DNA from 2 places in the Paucibacter sp. M5-1 genome. Region 2 is predicted to be linked to the other one. Evidence: riboswitches for the same ligand, from Rfam matches in the RefSeq annotation. Region 2 holds a riboswitch; the other holds the start of a gene.
What was found. A riboswitch is a leader RNA that binds a small molecule or an ion and turns the genes downstream of it on or off. The one in region 2 is predicted to bind cobalamin.
Positions count from the first base shown of each region.

Region 1 (4,408 bases), 1.4 Mb from region 2:
GTGGCGCGGCGGGCAGCGGGGCCAGGGCCTGCAGCCGCTCGCCCTCCTGCAGCGCGGGTCGGGCCACGAACAGCATCACCAGGCCCGAGAGCAGCCACAGCAGGATCAGCAGGCCCAGTGCGATGCCCAGCCAGCGATGCAGGAGATGGAGCCAGCGCTTCATCATCATCGACGCTCAGCGCAGCCGCCAGTCCAGCACCAGGGCCGCGCTGCGCGGCGCGCCCAGCATGGCGGCGCGGCCGCTGCCCATGCTGCTGGCATAGAGCTTGTCGCCCAGATTGCGCAGCTGCAGGCGCAGGCTGGCGGCCTCGCTGAAGCGCCAGCCCAGGCTGGCATCGAGCACCGTGTAGGCGGCCAGGCTCATGGCGTTCTCGCGGTTCGTGAAACGCTGGCCGACATGGCGCAGCCCGGCGCCGATCTCGTAGGCGCCCGCGCTGTGGCTGAGCCAGAGATTGGCCAGGCGCTCGGGCACATTGGGCGGGCGATGACCGGCCAGCGAGACCGTCTCCTTGGCCGCGTTGACGACGAACAGATGCTCGTAGCGGGCCTGCACCAGCGCGGTGTTGGCATCGACACGCCAACCCGGCGCCGGCGTCCAGACCGCGCCGAACTCCAGGCCGCGCGAGCGCTGGCTGCCGCCCTGCACGCTGTCGTCCGGGCGGTTGGGCCGCGGCGAAGTGATGATGTGGTCCTTGACGATCTCGAACAGCGCCGCCGTCCACTCCAGACCGGCGCCGGCCCGCTTGTAGCCCAGCTCGAGCTGCCGGCCTTCGGTTAGACGCAGATCCTTGTTGGCGCTGGAGATCGACACCACATTGCCGACCGGATCGGTGCCGGTGCTGGCCTGGGCATAAAGGCTTTGCGTCGCATCGAGCTGTAACACCGTGCCCAGGCGCCAGGTGCTGGGGCTGAAGCGGGCCGCCCAGGGCGCCGGCAGCGCGGTGCCGGGCGCTGGATTGAGATTCTCGCGATCCACCCGGGTGCGATCACGGCGCAGCCCCAGGCTCAGCAGCCAGCGCGGCGCGGCCTGCCAGCTGGCCTCGGCGAACAAGGCCTGCTGGCTGACCTCCGAGCGGCTGCGCGGCAGCAGCGCATCGCGGGCCTTGTAGAGGCCGGGATCGAAGCCTTGCAAAGACACGCGGCTGACGGTGCTGTACTCGTAGCGATCGTTGGCATGCACGAAGTCCAGCGCCATGTGCTCGACCCCCACCAGGGCCTGCACAGCGCCAACGCGGGCCAGCAGGTCAGCCCGCAGCCCCGATTGGCGCAGCCGGTGCTTGATGCCCAGATAGCCCACGCGCTCGATCTGCTGGCCGTCCTGGGCCAGGCTGTACTCCTCCAGATTGCGCCACTGGCGATCGGCCTGGAAACGGTAGGCCACGGCGCGGGCGCTCAGGCTGTCGCTGATGCGCCAGTCCAGGCGCGCGCGGGCACGGTCCTGATCGACCTGCCAGAGCGCATCGCTGACGTTGTAGTTCTCGCGTCGCAGCTCGGCCCAGAGGCTGCCGTCGGCCTTCAGCGGGGTGCCGAAGTGATTGGTCGGGCGCTCGCGATGCGCATCCAGGCTCAGGTCCAGGCGCAGATCGGGCGTGGCCTGCCAGCGCAGCGTGCTCATCAGCTTGGCGTGCCGGTGATCGCCGCGCTGCACATGGCCATCGCCGCCGGTGGCCAGCGCATCCACGCGCAGCGCGGTGCCGGCGCTCAGGGGCTGGTTCAGGCCCAGACCCAGCCGGTAGTCGCCGGCCGTGCCCAGGCCTGCCGTCAGCTCCGCGCTCGCCTCGCGGCCCGGGCTCTTGCGCACCAGGTTGACCAGGCCGCCGATACTGCCGTCGCCATACAGCACCGAGGCCGGGCCGCGCAGGATCTCGATGCGCTGATAGCCCCAGCTGTCGGTCGGCGTGGACTGGGTGCCCGAGGCCGTGGCCATGCGCAGCCCGTCCTCGGCGCTGGCCACCGACTCGTTGCCGGTGAAGCCGCGGCTCGAGTAGGTGCTGCCCGAGGTGGCCGAGGCCTGCACCATGATGCCGGTGGCGCGGCCCACCGTGTCGGCCACGCGGGTGTCGCCGCGGGCCTGCTGCAGGGCCACATCCAGGCTTTCGATGCTGGCCGGCGTATCCAGCGCGCTCAGCGCCAGGCGCGAGGCCGTCAGCTGCGAGGCCTTCAGGCCGCCGGCCTTGTGCGAGGCCCCCTGCACCAGCACCGGCCTGAGCTCGGTGGTCGGCGCGGTGCTGGGCGGGTCGACTTCGGCGGCGCAGGCCGGCATGCCCAGCAGGGTCAGGGCAGCGGCCGCGCAGGGGGCCACGACGGCGCAAGGCCGTGCAGGGAACTTCTTCATGATGATCAGCGCTCAACAAAGGGGACGGCCACGCCGCCCGCGCCGCGAACAGCGGTGGACAGAGCAAGGCAGACAGGCAAGGACCATCCCTCGTGCGCACCACCTCCCCGTGGCCGCGCACCTCATGACGCTGCCGCCGGCCCGAGGGCTGACGGCGCATCGCCTTGTTGGCCGGTATCCGGGCTGACGGCGCGGCTCATATGCCCTTCCCAGACGCCGGGGCATCCAGTGGGCTGCGGATATGAGCTGCAGGTTTCTTCTTTCTTTCGAAACCTGGGTCCGTTTGACCGTTGCGGGGGCAGCTCAGGCAAGGATGGGGCCGCGTGGCCCTGCTCCCTCCTGATTCCCGTTTAACTGCGGCATCAATGACTGATCCCGCGAGCACCAACGGCGCGCATTCTATGCGAGGCCGGTGTCCCCCGATGTTGATCGGGCAAGACCTGGCCCCGGCCCTTCAGTCGTAGATTGACTTCTCGGGCCGCCGCGTGATCACCGCGATCGGCGGGGCCCAGCGTTCGCCGCGCGGCTTCTTGCTGGTCACCAGGGTGATCTCGCTGGGCTCGAAGACCTCGACGTTGTGCGTGATCGGCGTGGTCAGCAGGTATTGCGCGCGCGTGCTGCGCAGGAAGTGGCCGACCAGCTGGATATTGCGCACGTCCAGGTGGGCAAAGGGCTCGTCGATGAAGACGAAGCCGCCGGGGGTCTCGTCGTCCTTCATCAGGCCCACCAGCAGGATCAGGCTCTTGAGCACCTGCTGGCCGCCCGAGGCCTCGCCGTCGTTCAGGCCCACCTCGCCCTTGCCGTCGAAGTTGAAGCGCACATGCAGGCCGGCCTGGGCCAGCACCATATCGTCGTTGTCCAGATGCGGCAGCTCGGCCTGGGCCATCACGCCGGCCAGCTCGCCGAGCTCCTGCACATTCTTCTTGTAGCGCCGCACGGTCGCGCGCAGCACGTCGATATAGCGCTCGCGGGCATTGAAGGCGGCGATGCGCGCCATCTCGTTGCTGGCGCGGCGATCCTCCAGCTGGCTGCTCTGCTCCAGCACCGAGACGTTCATGCGGGCATGGCGCTCCTGCACGGCCGGATCGGTCTCCCACACCCCGGTGTCCAGCTCCTGCTGCACATGGCGGGCCGCGATCTCGGCCTGCTTGGCGTTCTCGAACTCGTCGCGCAGCGCCTGCACCTTGGCCGGCAGCGTCCAGCTGGCCGGGAAGCGCTCGCGCGCCTCGCGCGAGGCCTTGGCCGCCAGGGCCAGGTCTTGCCGGCGCGACTCATGCTCGCGCAGCACGCGCAACACGTTCTCCTCGCTGGCCTTCAGCCCGCCCTGGGCGGCCTCGTAGTCGCGCTCGCTGCGGGTCGCCGCGGTCAGCGCGCGGTCATGCTCGGCGTCGAGCGCGGCCATGCGGGTGGCGGCCTCGATACGGGCTTGGCGCAGGCCGGCCAGGCGGGCCCGGCCTTCGGCGAACTCGGCCGCCCGCTCGGCCAGCTCGCGCGCGGCCTTGTGGCCTTGCGCGGCACGCTGCACGTCTTTGAGCTGGCGCTCGACCTCGGCCTGCTCCTTGGCGATGCGGCTCAGCTCGCTGTCGTAGCGGCTCAGCTCACGCTCCAGCGAGGCGCGGCGCGAATCCAGCGCCGAGGTGCCGAACTGGTAGTCGCGCGCCTCTACCCAGAGGCTGCGGCCGCCGCGACCGTCGCGGTAATAGGCCTCGGGCGTGATCCACTCGCCGCCGGCCTTGGCACCTGTCTCCGTGTCCTTGACGCAGCGTATCGTCGCCAGCTGGCGCAGCAGCCAGCCGGGCAGCTTGGCATTGATCTTCAGCGCCGCCAGCAGCGAGTCCTTGGGCGCCTGGGCCGGCGCGTTCTCACCGTCGGCAACGACGTAGTGGCGGTAGCGCTCCTTGGCCGCCAGGCCGAAGGCGCGGCCTTCGTCGCCGCTGTGGGCCAGCACGACCACCCAGCGCGAGGGCCGCAGCAGACCCTCGGCGGCCGCGCGCCAGGCCTCGTCGGCGATGTCGATGCAGTCGGCCAGCACATGGTGGGCGATGCCGGCCTCGTCGAGCGCGCGCCGAAAGC
Region 1 is NZ_JAPZLM020000001.1:1,010,559-1,014,966, forward strand. Features, by position in the region: gene O5M90_RS04680 (PepSY domain-containing protein) at 1-163, opposite strand, end outside; gene O5M90_RS04685 (TonB-dependent receptor) at 176-2,335, opposite strand; cobalamin riboswitch at 2,488-2,739, opposite strand; gene O5M90_RS04690 (ATP-binding protein) at 2,790-4,408, opposite strand, start outside.
Region 1: another riboswitch for cobalamin. It lies ahead of O5M90_RS04685 (TonB-dependent receptor); the one in region 2 lies ahead of O5M90_RS11390 (TonB-dependent receptor domain-containing protein).

Region 2 (4,408 bases):
CGTCAGGCTTGCCCAAGAGCTGCGCGATCTTGTCCAGCACCCGTCGCACATCGCCCAGACTCTTTGTCTCCAGCGCGATGACCTTGATGCCCAGCGCCTCCAGCCGGTCCATCAGGCGCGAGGACATGCCCAAGAGCACGACATCGGGCTTCAGCGCCACCAGGGCCTCGATGCTGGTGTCGTCCAGCCCGCCCAGCTTGGGCAGGGCGCGGGCGGTAGCCGGGTGGTTGGAGAAGCGGTCGGTGCCGACCAGGCGGGCGCAGTCGCCCAGCTCGCAGACCGTCTCGGTCAGCGAGGGCAGCAGGCTGACGATGCGCCTGGGCACCTCGGGCAGCGTGACGGTGTGGCCGCGATCGTCCTTGACGGTGATCGCTGCTTGGGCCAGCCCCGCCAGCGCTATCAGCAGGCTTGCCACCAAACGTTTCATAGCTCTTCCTTCTCCACCGCTCGGGTCCAGGCCTGGCCGGCCACCATCAGGGTCAGGTCTTGACAGCACCTGGCCACGGCCTGGTTCAGCCGGCCCAGTTCGTCGACATAAAAGCGCGCCGCACTCGACATCGGCGACACACCCCAGCCGACCTCGTTGGAGACAAACAGCACCGGCGATGGCAGCGCCGGCAGCAGGTCCAGCAGGCGCTGGCGCTCCGCCTCCCAGCCGGCCAGGTCGGGCTTGTCGTCCATGGGCATCAGCCAGTTGGTCAGCCACAAGGTCAGGCAGTCGACCAGGATCAGCCGCTCGGGGGCGGCGACGCTTGAGAGTCCCTGAGCCATTGCCAGCGGTGCCTCGAGGGTGTCGAAGACCGCCGGTCGGTCTTGTTGATGGCGCGCGATGCGCGCGCTCATCTCCGCATCAAAAGCCAGCGCCGTGGCCAGCACCGTGACCTTGTGGCCGGGTGCAGCGGCCAGCCAGGCCTGCGCCAGCCTTTCGGCATGGCGCGACTTGCCGCTGCGCTGGCCGCCGACGATCAGGTGGTGCTGGGCGGCGCTCACGGCTCAGAGCGTCGGGCTGTAGCGCAGGCCGACGAAGAACTGGAACGGCGCATTGGCATAGCCGCGCGCGGTCTCGTACTTGCGGTCGAAGGCGTTGTCCAGCTTGAGCTGCAGGCGCAGCTGCTGATTCAGGCTGTACTGCGCATCCAGGTCCAGCGTGGCATAGCCGCCCAGCTGGATGCCGTTGTTCAGGTTGTCGGTGCGCTTGCCGCTGGCCAGGATCTGGGCACCCAGGGCCCAGCCGGCCACATCGGTCTCGGCGCGCAAGCTGCCATGGGTCTTGGCGCGGCGGGCCAGCACCTTGCCGTAGTTCTTGTGGCCGGCCAGCTCGGTGACATCCTTGGGCGACTGCAGATCCAGCGATCCGGACAGGCGCACCGCACCCAGGCTGGTGTTGCCCTTCAGGCTCAGGCCTTGCAGGCGGGCCTGGCCGACGTTTTCGTAGCAGCCGAATCCGTCCCGGCAGGGACCGGGTGCGCCGAAAATGATCAGGTCATCGACCAGGTTGCGGTAGGCCGTCAGGCTGGCGCCATGGACGCCTTGTGTGAAGTGCAGGCCGATCTCGGCGTTCTTGCCCTTCTCGGGCTCCAAATTGGGTTTGCCATACTGGCTGAAGCGCTGGTAGAGAGAGGGGGCTTTGAAGGCCGTGCCGTAGGAGCTGAGCAGGCGCCATTGCGGGCTCAGCTGGTAGCCGGCGGCCAGCGTGCCGGTGTTGGCGCTGCCGAACTCGCTGTCGCGGTCATGGCGCGCATGGGCTTGCAGCGACAGCGGGCCGGCGGACCAGAGATAGCCCAGGCCCACGGCGTCTTGGTGGCGGTCGGCCTTGCCGCCGGCCACACTGGTGTTCAGCAGCTTGTCCTCGCGGCGCTCCAGCGAGCCATTGAGCTGGCCGGTACCCAGCTTGAGGCCGGCGCTGAGCGCGATGGAGCGGGTGCGGGTTTCGGTCTTGTAGACGCTGGGCTTGGTTTCGTAGTTGTCGGTAGATTCGCCGATGCTGAAACTGGTGTCCAGCGCCGGGCTCCACTGCGCGGTCCAGGCGGCGCGCAGCGCGCGGGCGGCGTTGATATTGCGGTCGTCGACCTTGGGCTTGGCCGTGGCGTCGTACTGGCTGTTGATATGGCTGTCGATGCCGATCAGGTCGACGCGGTGGGCCTTGTTCAGCTGCGCGCCCAGGCGCAGGCTGACGCTGCGGCTGCGGTAGCCGTCGATATCGGGGCTGTAGCCCGGATCGCCGATCACCGGCCGGGTGTTGAAGCCATCGCTGCGCTCGCTGGCGACGGAGAGCGCGTAGTCAACAATGCCGTTCAGGCCGCTGATGCTGGCGTCCAGCTTGGCCAGGCCGTTGTTGCCGCCACCCACACCCAGCTCCAGCAGCGGTGCGCCCTCGCCCTTGCGGGTGAAGATCTGCACCACACCACCGATGGCATCAGAACCATAGATCGCGCTGGCAGCGCCACGCACGATCTCGATGCGCTCGATCTGCGCCAGGGGCAGCGACTGCCAGGATGCGCCGTCGGTGCGCTGCGAGTCGTAGGGCACCCCATCGATCAAGACCTTGGTGTGACGAGTTTCGGCGCCGCGCACGAACAGGCTGGTGTTGGCGCCGGGGTTGCCATTGCGCACCATCTCGAAACAGGCCTGGCTGCGCAGCAGATCGGCCAGGCCGCCAAAGGCCTGGCGCTCGATGTCGGCGCGGGTGATCACGGTGGCATCGGCCAGCACCTGGCTCAGCGCCTGCGGGCTGCGGGTGGCGGTCACGAAGACCGGGTCGAGACCCTTGCGGCCGGCGGACTGGGCGTGGGCCTCGGGCAGGGCCGCCAGCAGCGCCAGGGCAAAGGGAGTCATGCGCAGCAGTGCGCTCGTCGTGCGTGCGGGACGCCGAACAGAAGTATTCATTTATGGACCAACAACAGTACATCCAGGACACCAGCTTCCCCGCGGGTCCTGTGGAACGACGGCCCGGCCGAGGCCGGGACATCACTTGTTGGCCGGTATCCGGGCTGGTGGATGCAAGCTCTGAGTCCTTCCCAGCGCCTCAAGCGCCAGTGGAGCGAGTACAGAACCGGAAGCCGCGCCAGGCGACTTCGTCCACTTACCGTTGCGGGGACAGCTCAGGTTAGGTTTGCCTCGGCGAGGCGCGCCCTTCTGATTCCCGTTTAACTGCGCAGCCATGACGGCTGCACGAGCACCAACGCAGCGGATTCTAGCGGCTAGCGTGGTGCCGAGGCGGCGCTGCTCTTGGGCGGCTTGGGTTTCTTGGTCTTGGGCTTCTTGGTGGACAGCGGCTTGTCGCCCTCCGGCTTGCCCAGCACCGGCTCGGGCCGTGCCAGACCGTCGATGCCGATAGGCCCGCCCCGAGGTGCACTGGCCTCGAAACGCTGGCGCTCACGTTCCAGTTCGCGGGCGCGCTTGGCATCGCTGCGCTGGCGCTGCAGGGCCTCGCGCTGCGCGGCCGAGGCCGGCTGCTCGTAGGCGACGGCCCGGTGGGTCCCGGGCTTGCCGTCGGGGCAGGGCGAGTCGCGCAGATCGCGGCCCTGGGGCCCGCAGCGATAGACGCCGGTGCTGCGGGTTTCGGTCTGCGCCTGCAAGCCGCTGCCCAGCGCCATCAGGGCGATGGCGCAGCAGGCGAGCGGCGAGCGGGTCATGATGATGGATCGAGGGCTGGTGGCTTGGGTGGCTTGGGCCTGGGCGGCTTGGCGTGTATCTTCATCATGGCCCGCTCCAGCTCGCCTTTCAACATCAGATCGACGGATTCCAGCGACTTGGCGATGCAGTCCTCGATGGCCTGGCGCTCGGCCAGCGGCGGCTTGCGCAAGACATAGCCGGCCACCTCGGCCTTGACGCCCGGATGGCCGATGCCCAGCCGCAGCCGCCAGAAATTGGCCGAGCCCAGGCAGGCCTGCATGTCCTTGAGCCCGTTGTGGCCGCCGTTGCCGCCGCCCTGCTTGAACTTCATCTGGCCGGGCTCGATATCGAGCTCGTCATGGATGGCCAGGATCTCCTCGGGCGCGATCTTGAAGAAGCGCGCCAGCGCGGCCACCGATTTGCCGCTGAGGTTCATATAGGTCATCGGCTCCAGCAGCCAGATCGGCCCGGCCGCGCCTGGCGCGTTATTGATGCGCGCCACCAGGCCGTGATAGTTGCGGTCCACCGCCAGCGTGCCGCCGAGCTTGCGGGCCAGGTCATTGACCCACCAGAAGCCGGCGTTGTGGCGGGTGTCCTCGTATTCGGGGCCTGGGTTGCCGAGGCCAACAAAGAGTCGAATCATGGGCGGGATTATCCCTGCCCATGACCCGAGCCCGGCGGCGCTCAGCCGCCCCAGCCGCCGGCCAGCGCCTTGTAGACGCCCACCAGCGAGGTGGCGGCCGCCGTCTGCGACTGCGCCAGCCGATCGCGCGCCGACAGCAGCTCGCGCTCG
Region 2 is NZ_JAPZLM020000001.1:2,435,053-2,439,460, reverse strand. Features, by position in the region: gene O5M90_RS11400 (ABC transporter substrate-binding protein) at 1-427, opposite strand, end outside; gene cobU (bifunctional adenosylcobinamide kinase/adenosylcobinamide-phosphate guanylyltransferase) at 424-990, opposite strand; gene O5M90_RS11390 (TonB-dependent receptor domain-containing protein) at 994-2,835, opposite strand; cobalamin riboswitch at 2,960-3,198, opposite strand; gene O5M90_RS11385 (hypothetical protein) at 3,201-3,635, opposite strand; gene pth (aminoacyl-tRNA hydrolase) at 3,632-4,258, opposite strand; gene O5M90_RS11375 (efflux transporter outer membrane subunit) at 4,300-4,408, opposite strand, start outside.